Regions from separate parts of the Tatumella ptyseos genome, predicted to be linked through region 2. Evidence: predicted binding sites of a transcription regulator. Region 2 holds the regulator's gene; the other holds the start of a gene.

Region 1 (5,594 bases), 1.4 Mb from region 2:
GACTCTTAGCCAAGCGCCGTGCAATTTGTGGGGCTACTAGCGCGACAAAGGATACCGGACCAATAACAGCGGTAGGCACAGCCGTCAGTAATGTGGCGAGAAATAGAAGTCCTAACCGAGTTCGCTCAGTGCGTATACCTAGTGCACAGGCTAACTCATCACCCATTTCCATCAGTCGCATCCGTTTCGCTAGCATCGCGACACCAAGTAGGGCAACCACTACCGCCGGAAAAACCATGGAGACACTTTGCCAATTGACACCATTTAACGACCCGGCACTCCATAATCCGGCACTCATTGCGGTACTTAAGGAGGTTGACGTCATTACCCAACCGTTAAATGACATCAGTAATGCACGGATTCCAATACCTATCAAAATCAATCGGTAAGGGGTAATACCTTGCCGCCAAGCCAGTAGATAGATAGCGGCCCCGGTTAAGGCGGCACTCACTAGCGAGGCCAGTGTCATGGCAAAGAGGTTACTGGGCCACAGCAGCATAACGACAAGAACCCCCGAAAAGGCTCCTGCATTGAGGCCTAATACATCGGGACTACCCAGTGGATTGCGTAAAATGGATTGGAAAATTACACCACTTATGCCAAGCGCTGCACCACAGACTAACGCAATCAGTACACGCGGTAGCCGCCATTCGACGACGACTAACCGTAAGCCTGCAGGGCCGTTACCGATTAGGATTTGCCATAGTTCGTGGAGCGATAGCGGAAGTGCCCCGCGACACAATGCGCATAGCATCACTAATCCGACAGCGATCAATAACAAGCAGAATATCAATAGTGGCCGCTTTTTCATTACATACCACGCCCTATCCGATGACGAACAAGAATAATTAAGGCTGGGGCGCCAATCAGCGCGGTAATAATTGATACTCGGATTTCTCCTGGGGCAATACTACGACCAATAATGTCAGCGAGGAGTAAAACGGCCGGAGTAATCAGAACCGTGCCGGGTAAAAAATAACGATGGTCGCTACCCAATACGCCACGTGCAAGATGTGGCGCAACCAGCCCAATAAAAGCAATTGGCCCGGTCAGAGCCGTTGCGCAGGCGGATAACAAGGCGATAAGCAATAACCCAATCAACTGTACTAGCCCGACACGCGTCCCTAAGGTCCTAGCGAGATCCTCTCCCATACTGAGGGCGTTTAATGAACGACTGAGTGCCAAAGTACAGAGCACCGCAATCGCTACCACAGGGCCCAGTAACGTAAAAATAGTGAGTTGTCGCACATCTAATGAGCCGGTTTGCCAGAAGCGCAGATGGTCATAGATATCGGGATTTAATAGGGACACTCCACTGGTTAACCCTTCTAAAATAGCCGCTAACGATACGCCGGCTAACGTCAGTCGAATCGGGTTCAATCGGCCACCTCGCCCTGCACCCGTTATCGCCACGATAATGGCTGCCAGAAGAGCCCCTAAGAAGGCGAACGAAAAGCTTTGCCAGAAAGAGAGTGTTCCCCAGAAGCTCAATCCCACCACAGTAACAAAACTAGCGCCGGAGTTAACGCCCAATAGACCAGGATCAGCCAGTGGATTACGTGTGAGAGATTGCATTAAAGCACCAGCTAGCCCTAACGCACCTCCTGCCACTAAGCCAGCAAGGGTTCGGGGTAACCGTGAATACCGAATGATATCGCAATTCTCACTGTGGCACGTATGCCACAGTGAGAGGCTTGACCAACTTTCTGAGGGGGAAATTGTTTTGGCTCCAGTCAGTAAACTCGCCATCACTAAACCCACTAAGACAATAAGTAATCCGAAGAATAATCCAAAGGGTTTGCACCTCGGAAAAAATTGAACGTTTTTCACCTTAATGCGCAAAAAGTTTTTCTAATATCGCTAGAGTATGTGTCGCACTGTAATAATCTAAACGGAAATTGTCGTTACCCAGAGGGTAGACATGACCTTGCTGAACAGCAGGCGCTTGTTGTAAAAAACGATCACTATTAACCTGTTTAACCGTCTCACCATCTGCCACGAACATTAACCAGCTCTTACCACTCAGTCCTTCACTCATTTTTTCACCTGAAAGCTGAATAATATCTTTACGCTGTCCCATACTATGGCTCGTCGCTAACTGGCTTGGGGTTGGCGCTAGCGTAAACCCTAATTGTTGCAGGAGTTTTCCTTGAGCGGAGTCAGCTGTCCAGAGATTCACTTCTTTGCCTCCCCCATTCCAAACAAAAGCGGAGACAGGCTGAGGAGGTAGTTTTAAGGTAGGTTTTAATGCAGCGACACGCTGGTCAAAGTGTTGAATTAAGGTTTTCGCTTGGGCTTCATGGCCGGTCGCTTGGCCCAAGACGTTAACTATTTGCTGCCAGCTTTTATTGTCGTAATTCACGACAATTACCGGTGCAATACTTGAAAGTTGATTCACTAGCCGCAATGCACTGTCGTGCCCTGTTGCGCTGACCACAATGAGATCGGGAGCCTGTGCAGCCACCATTTCGGCATTTGCCTCACCAATATATAAGCGCTGTACATGCTTTTGCTTCGCCACGGCACCCCATTGGCTAAAAAATCCTTGGCTATCGGTGAAGCGGCTATTGGGTACCCCGGCACCGCTAGCAATCACTGGCGCATCAATGGCGAGTAACGATCCGGTCAACGTAACACTGGTCGAAACGATTCTTTTGGGCGCGCTTTTCAATGTCACCGTACCATTATCCGTCACAATTTGCCTTGGCCAACCCGCAGCTTGACTTAGCCCTGCTAAAGGTAATAACACACTGATTAAGAAAATATTTAGCAGTCTTGAGCGTCGGATCATCATGGCTTTCCTTTATGAGCATCTAGTGCGTAATCCTAAGGTCTTACTAAGAAGTTAACCTTAAGCTGGCTTCATCAGTTGACAGGTAAGGGAGTTAAGCGTAGCTTACCGCCAAAATTCAAATGATAATCATTATTAATTATCTTATCATTTAATGGTGCTATTATGGTCGAAATCACTACCGTTGAAAATATTTTACACCGTAAAATTCAACAACAGAGCGCATTAAACGAACGTTTTCTGTTTACCTCTCCAGAAACTAGCCTACTCACAGATGGTTGCTTTAAACGTATCACTCAACCTCTCATTGATAGTGAGGGAAGCCAAGAAATCTTCCAACACAGGCTTAAGGAACAATTTCGTCTAGCACGCGCTGCAGGGATTAACGATCCATTAGTCGTGGGGGCTATACCCTTCGATGCTCATCAACCTACGGCACTCTTTATTCCCCAGGAGATTACCCGCACTACTCGCCGTCAATTGGCGGAAGAACTGAAGCCTTACCAACAGCAGCCTTTAGCATCAATCACGCAACAACAAGCCTATCCTGATCAGCCACACTTTATGAAGATGGTGAGCGATGCCGTTGCGGCGATGAACCGTGGTGAGCTAGATAAAGTCGTCCTTTCTCGGCTGCTAAAATTAGCGACTGACAATAGTATTGATAGTACGACATTGATGAGTCGTATTATGGCGCAAAACCCTGATAACTATCATTTCCATGTTCCGCTTGAAAATAATGAAGTGCTACTCGGCGCTAGCCCTGAGCTCCTTCTACGTAAGCTAAAGAGTCAATTTAGCTCACGCCCCTTGGCGGGATCAGCAAAACGTCAGGCTGACAGTAATGAAGATCACCGCGTAGGACAGACTCTGCTCGCGTCGGAGAAAGACCGCCATGAGCACCAGTTAGTGGTGGATGCGATGGCGAAAGTTTTAGCCCCAGTTGCCGAACAATTACAGGTACCGCAAGTTCCAGAATTAGTCACCACTTCGCAACTGTGGCACCTCGCCACGACAGTACAAGGCGTTACGCCCAACGCTGAAGAAAATTCATTAGCGCTGGCGGGCTTATTGCACCCGACTCCTGCCTTAAGCGGTTACCCACATCAGTTAGCTTGCCGTCTTATCCAACAGTTAGAACCATTCCCAAGAGAACTTTTTGGTGGCATGGTAGGCTGGTGCGATGACGAAGGAAATGGCGAGTGGGTAGTGACTATTCGTTGTGCCCAGTTAAGCCCACAGCAGGTGACCCTCTTTGCTGGCGCTGGTATCGTTCCCGCTTCCGATCCGCTTTCCGAGTGGCAAGAGACCGGTACCAAGCTCAGCACCATGCTAAAAGCCTTTGGTTTACATTAATTTTAGGTAATGACTCATGAGTATTTCTTTTACGCCTTGGCCCGCAGAGCTGGCAGCACGCTATCGTGAAAAAGGCTATTGGCTTGACATGCCGCTGACTGATATCAGCGATCGCCACCGTAACAGTGACCGTCCAGCAATTATCGATCCGCATCAAACCCTCAGCTATCGTCAGCTGACACAATACAGTGACCAGCTCGCGGCACAGTTACAACATCGCGGTATTCGTACTGGTGATACGGCCCTAGTTCAACTAGGAAATTGCTGTGAATTCTATATTGTCTTTTTTGCCCTGTTAAAGTTGGGTGTCGCTCCCGTCAATGCACTTTTCAGCCACCAGCGCAGTGAATTAAGCGCTTATGCAAAACAGATCAAGCCACGCTTATTAATCGCCGATAGGCAACATTCAGTATTTACCGACAACCGCTTCGTTGATGAGCTCAGTGCGGAGCATCCAGAGCTACAACATCAAATTTGGTACAACGCTTTTGACGCGGAAAGTAACTTAGTATCGCTCTACTCGCAGGAAACGGAATCTTTCACGTCGACACCGACTGCCGCGGATGAGGTTGCCTTTTTCCAATTGTCAGGGGGAAGTACAGGAACGCCAAAACTGATCCCTCGTACTCATAACGATTATTATTACAGCATTATAGGTAGCGTCGATATTTGCCAATTTACTGAGCAAACGCGTTATTTATGTGCGCTCCCTATCGCCCATAATTACCCCATGAGCTCACCGGGTATTCTTGGCGTACTATATAGTGGCGGGCTTAGCGTGTTGGCACCCGATCCAAGTCCTACTACCTGCTTTAGTTTAATCGCCGAGCACCTTATCAATGTCACGGCATTAGTACCGCCTGCAGTGAGTCTCTGGTTACAATCAATACAAGAGTGGAACTGCGCGCATCAGCTCGCTTCACTGCGCTTACTGCAAGTTGGCGGCGCCAAGCTGAGCGAGAGTTTAGCCGCACGAATTCCTACTGAAATCGGCTGCCAATTACAGCAAGTCTTTGGGATGGCTGAAGGATTAGTAAACTATACGCGCCTTGATGACACCCTACAGACTATCCTTACCACTCAAGGCTGTCCTATCTCACCCGACGATGAAGTCTGGGTGGCAGATGAAACAGGCCAACCTCTTCCGGTGAATACCACCGGCCGCTTAATGACGCGTGGCCCTTATACCTTCCGTGGGTATTACAATAGTCCTGAACATAATGCAGCATGCTTCGATCAACAGGGTTTTTATTGCTCCGGCGATCTGATTTCGATTGATGAAAGTGGCTATATTACCGTTCAAGGCCGTGAAAAAGATCAGATCAACCGTGGTGGCGAAAAAATTGCCGCTGAAGAGATTGAGAACCTTTTACAACGCCATCCAGACATTATCCACGCTGCACTCGTATCGATGAGCGATGAGTTACTAGGCGAGAAAAGTTGCGCC
Region 2 (5,594 bases):
TCGAGCTGATAATGCTCGGCAATACGTTTCCAATACTCAATACCACTGCCACCGAGAGGATCAACACCCAGGTGTAAGCCTGCTTTCTTAATAGCTGCAAAATCAATCACCTCGGCAAGACCTTCCACATAAGGTTGGATCAAATCACACTGTTTTAAAAGAGGGCTAGCATTCACGTCTGCTACAGAGAGGCGCTTAACTCCCTTTAATCCACCTTGGATCAAGGCATTAGCACGGTCCTCAACAACTTTAGTAATATTGGTATCCGCCGGTCCACCGTTAGGGGGATTATATTTAATACCACCGTCTTCAGGCGGGTTATGTGAAGGAGTAATCACGATCCCGTCCGCTTGAGGGCCTGAGTGTTTATTGTGTTCTAAGATAGCATTAGAAATAGCAGGCGTTGGCGTATAACCATTATCACTCTGAATGATGACTTCAACACCATTTGCGAGAAGGACTTCAAGCACCGAAATCATGGCCGGCTCTGACAACGCGTGGGTATCTTTACCGACGTAGCAAGGACCGGTAATCCCCTGCTTTTTGCGCTCTTCAGCAATAGCTTGCGCGATCGCCAAGATATGAGTTTCGTTGAAGCTTTGACGAACCGCGCTACCGCGATGCCCGGAGGTGCCAAACTTTACCGCATGCTCCGTGTTAGATAAATCTGGCGCCAATACATAATATTGGGCTGTTAATTGCGCCACGTTAATCAGATCGTGTTGCCCAGCGGGTTGCCCTGCTCTAGGGTGAGTTGCCATGAGTCCTTCTCCGGTACAATTATTTTATTAGAGCGTTCCGCAAACCTTATCTGTCAGTTCCTGCGGTAACTTCATTGTTTGCATAATATGTTCAACCATACTGCACTTTCGTCCAGTATTGGTATTGGTGATAACCCAATAAGGCGTGCCAGAAATATGCTTAGGCTTGGTATGGTTACCACTTTGTAATAACGTTAATTCGTCGCCTGCAAAATAGAGACGCGTCCGCCCTTGCATGGATTGGGTCGCTTGAGCAAACGCTTCGGCGTCCAGCTGATAAAGAGTGGAAAGGATTAACATAAACCGATTAACCGCACGCTTTTGCTCAGCATACTCATCGGAAAGCAATAGCTCTCGCACGGCACGAACACGATCGACAGGCTTCTTATCAATTGACGCTTTCGCCTTAGCTAAGTCCCCCGATGCAATAACTGCGGAATCTGCTTCCTGCAATGCTTGGTCAGTGACTTTTAACATTCTGCGTAAAATCTCAGACGCGCTTTCACCAATATGCTGAGTATGGCTGGCGATAAAGCGATAAAGGTCGTCATCTATTTCAATCGTTTTCATTGTAGTCCGTGCAAAAAAATTTGAGACTCAAGCTATTCGAATGAGAGAAGCATTAAGTCAATGTGATTATAAATTTAAACTGATATTGACCAACAGTTTTTAACTATTCTTCGTCAAAACTCAGATAATGCCTTAAGCTTTGGTCAAATAAGCGTAAAGGTCAATTTCATGATACCTTAACTTACCCTATTAACAGTAAGATCTTTAACGATGATTTTAAATAACCGCCTGCATTCTGCGCAATTCGCTGCTCATCATCCTGCAATCCTTCTTATTCATGGCTTATTTGGAAGTTTAGATAATCTCGGGATCTTAGCGCGTGAACTTCGACAAACCCATACAGTGTTGCAGGTGGATGTCCGTAATCATGGATTATCGCCGCGAAGCGAACAGATGGATTATGCGTCAATGGCCCAAGATATGTTTGATACGCTCGACTCGCATCAGCTTAAAGAGGTTATTGTTATTGGGCACTCAATGGGGGGAAAAATTGCGATGGCAATGACTGCACTCTCTCCTTTACGTATTAAGCAACTTGTCATTATTGATATCGCTCCCGTCAACTACCCGACCCGGCGTCACGACGCTATGTTTGCTGCGATGAATGCTGTGACTCAAGCTAGAGCAACGGAACGACCGGAAGCAAAAAACATAATGGAACGTACCCTTTTTGAACCAGAAGTCATTCAGTTTCTTCTAAAATCATTTCACCACGGTGAGTGGCGTTTCAATATCCCTGCACTGTGGGATAACTATTCCACCATTTCCGATTGGAAAACACTCCCTTCGTGGAACAGGCCGGTACTTTTTATTCGTGGTAAAAATTCTAATTACCTCGATGAGTGTTACCAAGTACCGCTGATCAAGCAGTTTCCCCAAGCCAAGGCTTACGTTATTTCAGGCGCGGGACATTGGGTTCATGCTGAAAAACCCCAAGCAGTACAACGTGCAGTGCAACGTTTTTTATCCATACCCAGATAAAAAAACGTTCCACCACGATTTTCTATAGCGCTGTGCGGTGCGGTAGAGTATTATTGCGCGCTCATTTTTAGCAGGCATCTACGCAACTTCATGATGCAGCAAAGGCTTAACTCTAAGACGTTCTGCAGGTACTTATTTTCTCATCATGGCAAAAGAACACACTGATCGAACAACCCTAGACTTGTTTGCAGAAGAGCGCCGGCCTGGCCGCCCTAAGACAAGTCCTTTGACACGCGATGAGCAGTTGCGTATTAATAAGCGTAATCAGTTAAGACGAGATAAAGACAAGGGCTTACAGCGCGTTGAACTGAAAATGCCCAGTGAAATTGTTGAAGCACTGAACACGCTAGCAGACCAACATAATATGAGCCGTAGTGAATTAATCGAGACAATGATCGCTTCTCAACTCGCGCTCAGCCGCAGCTAATTCGCACTCACGGATAAATCTGTAGACTTTACAAGTTCCGCAAGATTTTCAGGTCTGTTATCATCGTCGCAATAATTATCCACCCTATTTAGAACATAGATTCAAGAGGTAAACCTCCCCATGGCAATCGTAGGCATCTTTTTCGGTAGTGATACCGGCAATACTGAAAATATCTCAAAAATGATTCAGAAGCAGCTTGGAAAAGAGGTTGCGGACGTTCACGATATTGCAAAATGTGCCAAAGAGGATCTTGAAGCTTATGATATAATGCTGCTAGGTATCCCTACTTGGTATTACGGTGAAGCCCAATGTGATTGGGATGATTTCTTCCCAACGTTAGAAGAAATTGATTTTTCCGGCAAATTAGTTGCACTATTTGGTTGCGGCGACCAAGAAGATTATTCTGAATACTTTTGTGATGCCTTAGGAACAATTCGAGATATTATTGAACCTAAAGGTGCGGTCATTGTTGGGCACTGGCCAACTGAAGGCTATCATTTCGAAGAGTCGAAAGGACTCGCCGACGATAAACACTTCTTAGGCTTGGCTATCGATGAAGATCGTCAACCCGAACTCACGAATGAACGTGTAACAAGCTGGGTGCAGCAGATTTCAGATGAGATGCAGCTAAAAGAAATCCTTAATGCTTGATGGGGTTTTTCTACCAATTGTGTTACTGTAATAGGCGAATTTAAATATAAGAGGGGCTGCTCAATGCCCCTTTTAATAAAGCAACAGGACAATACTGCATGACTGATAACAACTCTGCACTGAAAAAAGCTGGTCTGAAGGTCACGCTACCAAGATTAAAAATTTTGGAAGTGCTTCAAGAACCAGAATGTCACCACGTCAGTGCGGAAGATTTGTATAAGCGGCTTATTGATATGGGTGAAGAAATTGGTTTAGCGACCGTTTATCGCGTCCTTAACCAATTTGATGATGCAGGCATCGTTACCCGCCACAATTTCGAAGGTGGAAAATCAGTTTTCGAATTGACCCAGCAGCAGCATCACGATCATTTGATCTGCTTAGACTGTGGTCGTGTCATTGAGTTTTCAGACGAATTTATTGAGACTCGTCAACGCGATATCGCGAAGCGCTTTGGTATTAAATTAACTAACCATAGCTTATATCTTTACGGTCACTGCACCGATGGCGATTGTCGAAAAGACGATACGCTACATGAAGAGCGTTAAGTTAATCTGTAAAAAAGACCCACGCTGGCGTGGGTTTTTTTATATCTATCGCTTATTTCAATACTGTCACGGGGCTGCTGATCCCTCTAAGCTGCCCCCTCTTTCTAACACTTTCCCGTCGAGAATGAGCTGAAGCTGTCGAACGAAGTTGATGGGCAAAAACGTGTACGGCTTGACTGATATCGGCTTTCATCATCGTCGGTGGCTCGATAAGTTGGCCACTCTCTAAATGGTAACAAAGCTCCGCCCCTTCATTCGCCTCCATAAAGATAACCTCACGGATATCCCGCTGCTGCTGTGTGAAATAATTTAGTTTCTGTTGTTGGGTCAGATTCCAGCGCTCGCTAAGATGGCTTTGATGTAGCGTGGCAATAAAAGGCATAATATCGACAGAAGCTCGATTCAACAGATAAAGCCCTTGATTCACTAATACATACAGCCTATTCATTACCAGGCGATAGCGTTGGTAATCGCTAAACTTTTGTCTTATCGGTACTCGACTTTCTTCTTCATGCTCACTTGTCGCAAGTAAGGCTGTCAGGGCGATAGCTTCTTCGAACCAAGTGTCTATGCCAGCAGATAATGAGCGGTCGCTCTCGACAAAAGCACGATATCTATCGAAACTTTCCGCCTTATTATAGAGTGTCGCGGCTAAATAAAGACCTTTTTCGCTTGAAGCGATTGTTGCAGTGGCTAGCATGATTTGTCGCCCTATCGCGGTTAAGACTTCCGACAGATTATGCTGCGCTAACGCATGCTGCCCCTTTTGTGCATTATGGTTAAGACGTCTAGCACTTAACAATAAAGTCGAGTGGACGAGAGGGTCACTAGCTGGTCTATGCAAATAATGGCTATTCGCCGTCTGACGATAGAGATGGGAAAACAAGGTTAAATAGCCTTCACCCAACTGATAAAACTGCAGGGTTTCTGGCTTCATACCGAAGTAGAAATCTTTAAAACGACTTAGTTTTTCAAATCCAGCTAATACAGTCTTTATCATCATTCATTCGTCCCACTGAACGCTTATTGGCGCGCAATCATTTCTGCTCATTGCTTTGTAGCAATGAACGCTTAAACCATAGCTCAACATCCTCTTTTACTCGCGGATGATTAAGATAAGATTAAAAATCGAAAAATAATGAAAAAAAGAACGAGGACAAAATGACTAAATGGGGAGAGAAAAGGCAGGATATTGCAGTAAGACACCAATAATAAGTGTCTTACTGCGTGGGCAGATTAAGCAGTCTTCTGCCAAGTATCGCGTAATCCAACAGTGCGATTAAAAACTAAATTATCAGCCGTTGAATACTTACTGTCAGCGCAGAAGTAGCCTTCACGCTCAAACTGATAAGGTTTACTCGCTTGAGCTGTCGCGAGACTTTGCTCGACAAACCCCTGACGAATTGCTAATGATTCTGGATTGATCGCCGTGAGGAAATCGTCTTCCGCCGCAGGATTCGGTACGCTAAATAAACGGTCGTATAATCTAAATTCTGCCGGTAATCCGGTCACGGCTGATACCCAATGAATAACGCCTTTAACTTTGCGTCCATCTGCTGGGTCTTTACCTAACGTCTCGAGATCGCAGGTACAGTGAATCGCCGTGATTTCACCTTGCTCATCTTTTTCGATACGCTCGGCCTTCACCACATAAGCATT

What was found. Region 2 encodes Fur, which represses iron uptake genes when iron is present. Its sites were predicted from a motif close to ATAATAATGAGAACNACTATCAA; they were not measured.
Region 1: the regulator Fur is predicted to act here: its motif matches at 2,908-2,930, upstream of QJR74_RS13285 (isochorismate synthase).

What each region holds. Positions count from the first base shown of each region.
Region 1 covers NZ_CP130649.1:2,805,667-2,811,260, forward strand. Annotated here, with positions in the region: gene QJR74_RS13270 (FecCD family ABC transporter permease) at 1-811, opposite strand, end outside; gene QJR74_RS13275 (iron chelate uptake ABC transporter family permease subunit) at 811-1,749, opposite strand; gene fepB (Fe2+-enterobactin ABC transporter substrate-binding protein) at 1,832-2,794, opposite strand; gene QJR74_RS13285 (isochorismate synthase) at 2,957-4,147, shown strand; gene QJR74_RS13290 ((2,3-dihydroxybenzoyl)adenylate synthase) at 4,164-5,594, shown strand, end outside.
Region 2 covers NZ_CP130649.1:1,009,930-1,015,523, reverse strand. Annotated here, with positions in the region: gene pgm (phosphoglucomutase (alpha-D-glucose-1,6-bisphosphate-dependent)) at 1-761, opposite strand, end outside; gene seqA (replication initiation negative regulator SeqA) at 789-1,331, opposite strand; gene QJR74_RS04915 (alpha/beta fold hydrolase) at 1,542-2,312, shown strand; gene ybfE (LexA regulated protein) at 2,458-2,739, shown strand; gene fldA (flavodoxin FldA) at 2,860-3,390, shown strand; gene fur (ferric iron uptake transcriptional regulator) at 3,489-3,935, shown strand; gene QJR74_RS04895 (hypothetical protein) at 3,988-4,938, opposite strand; gene glnS (glutamine--tRNA ligase) at 5,172-5,594, opposite strand, start outside.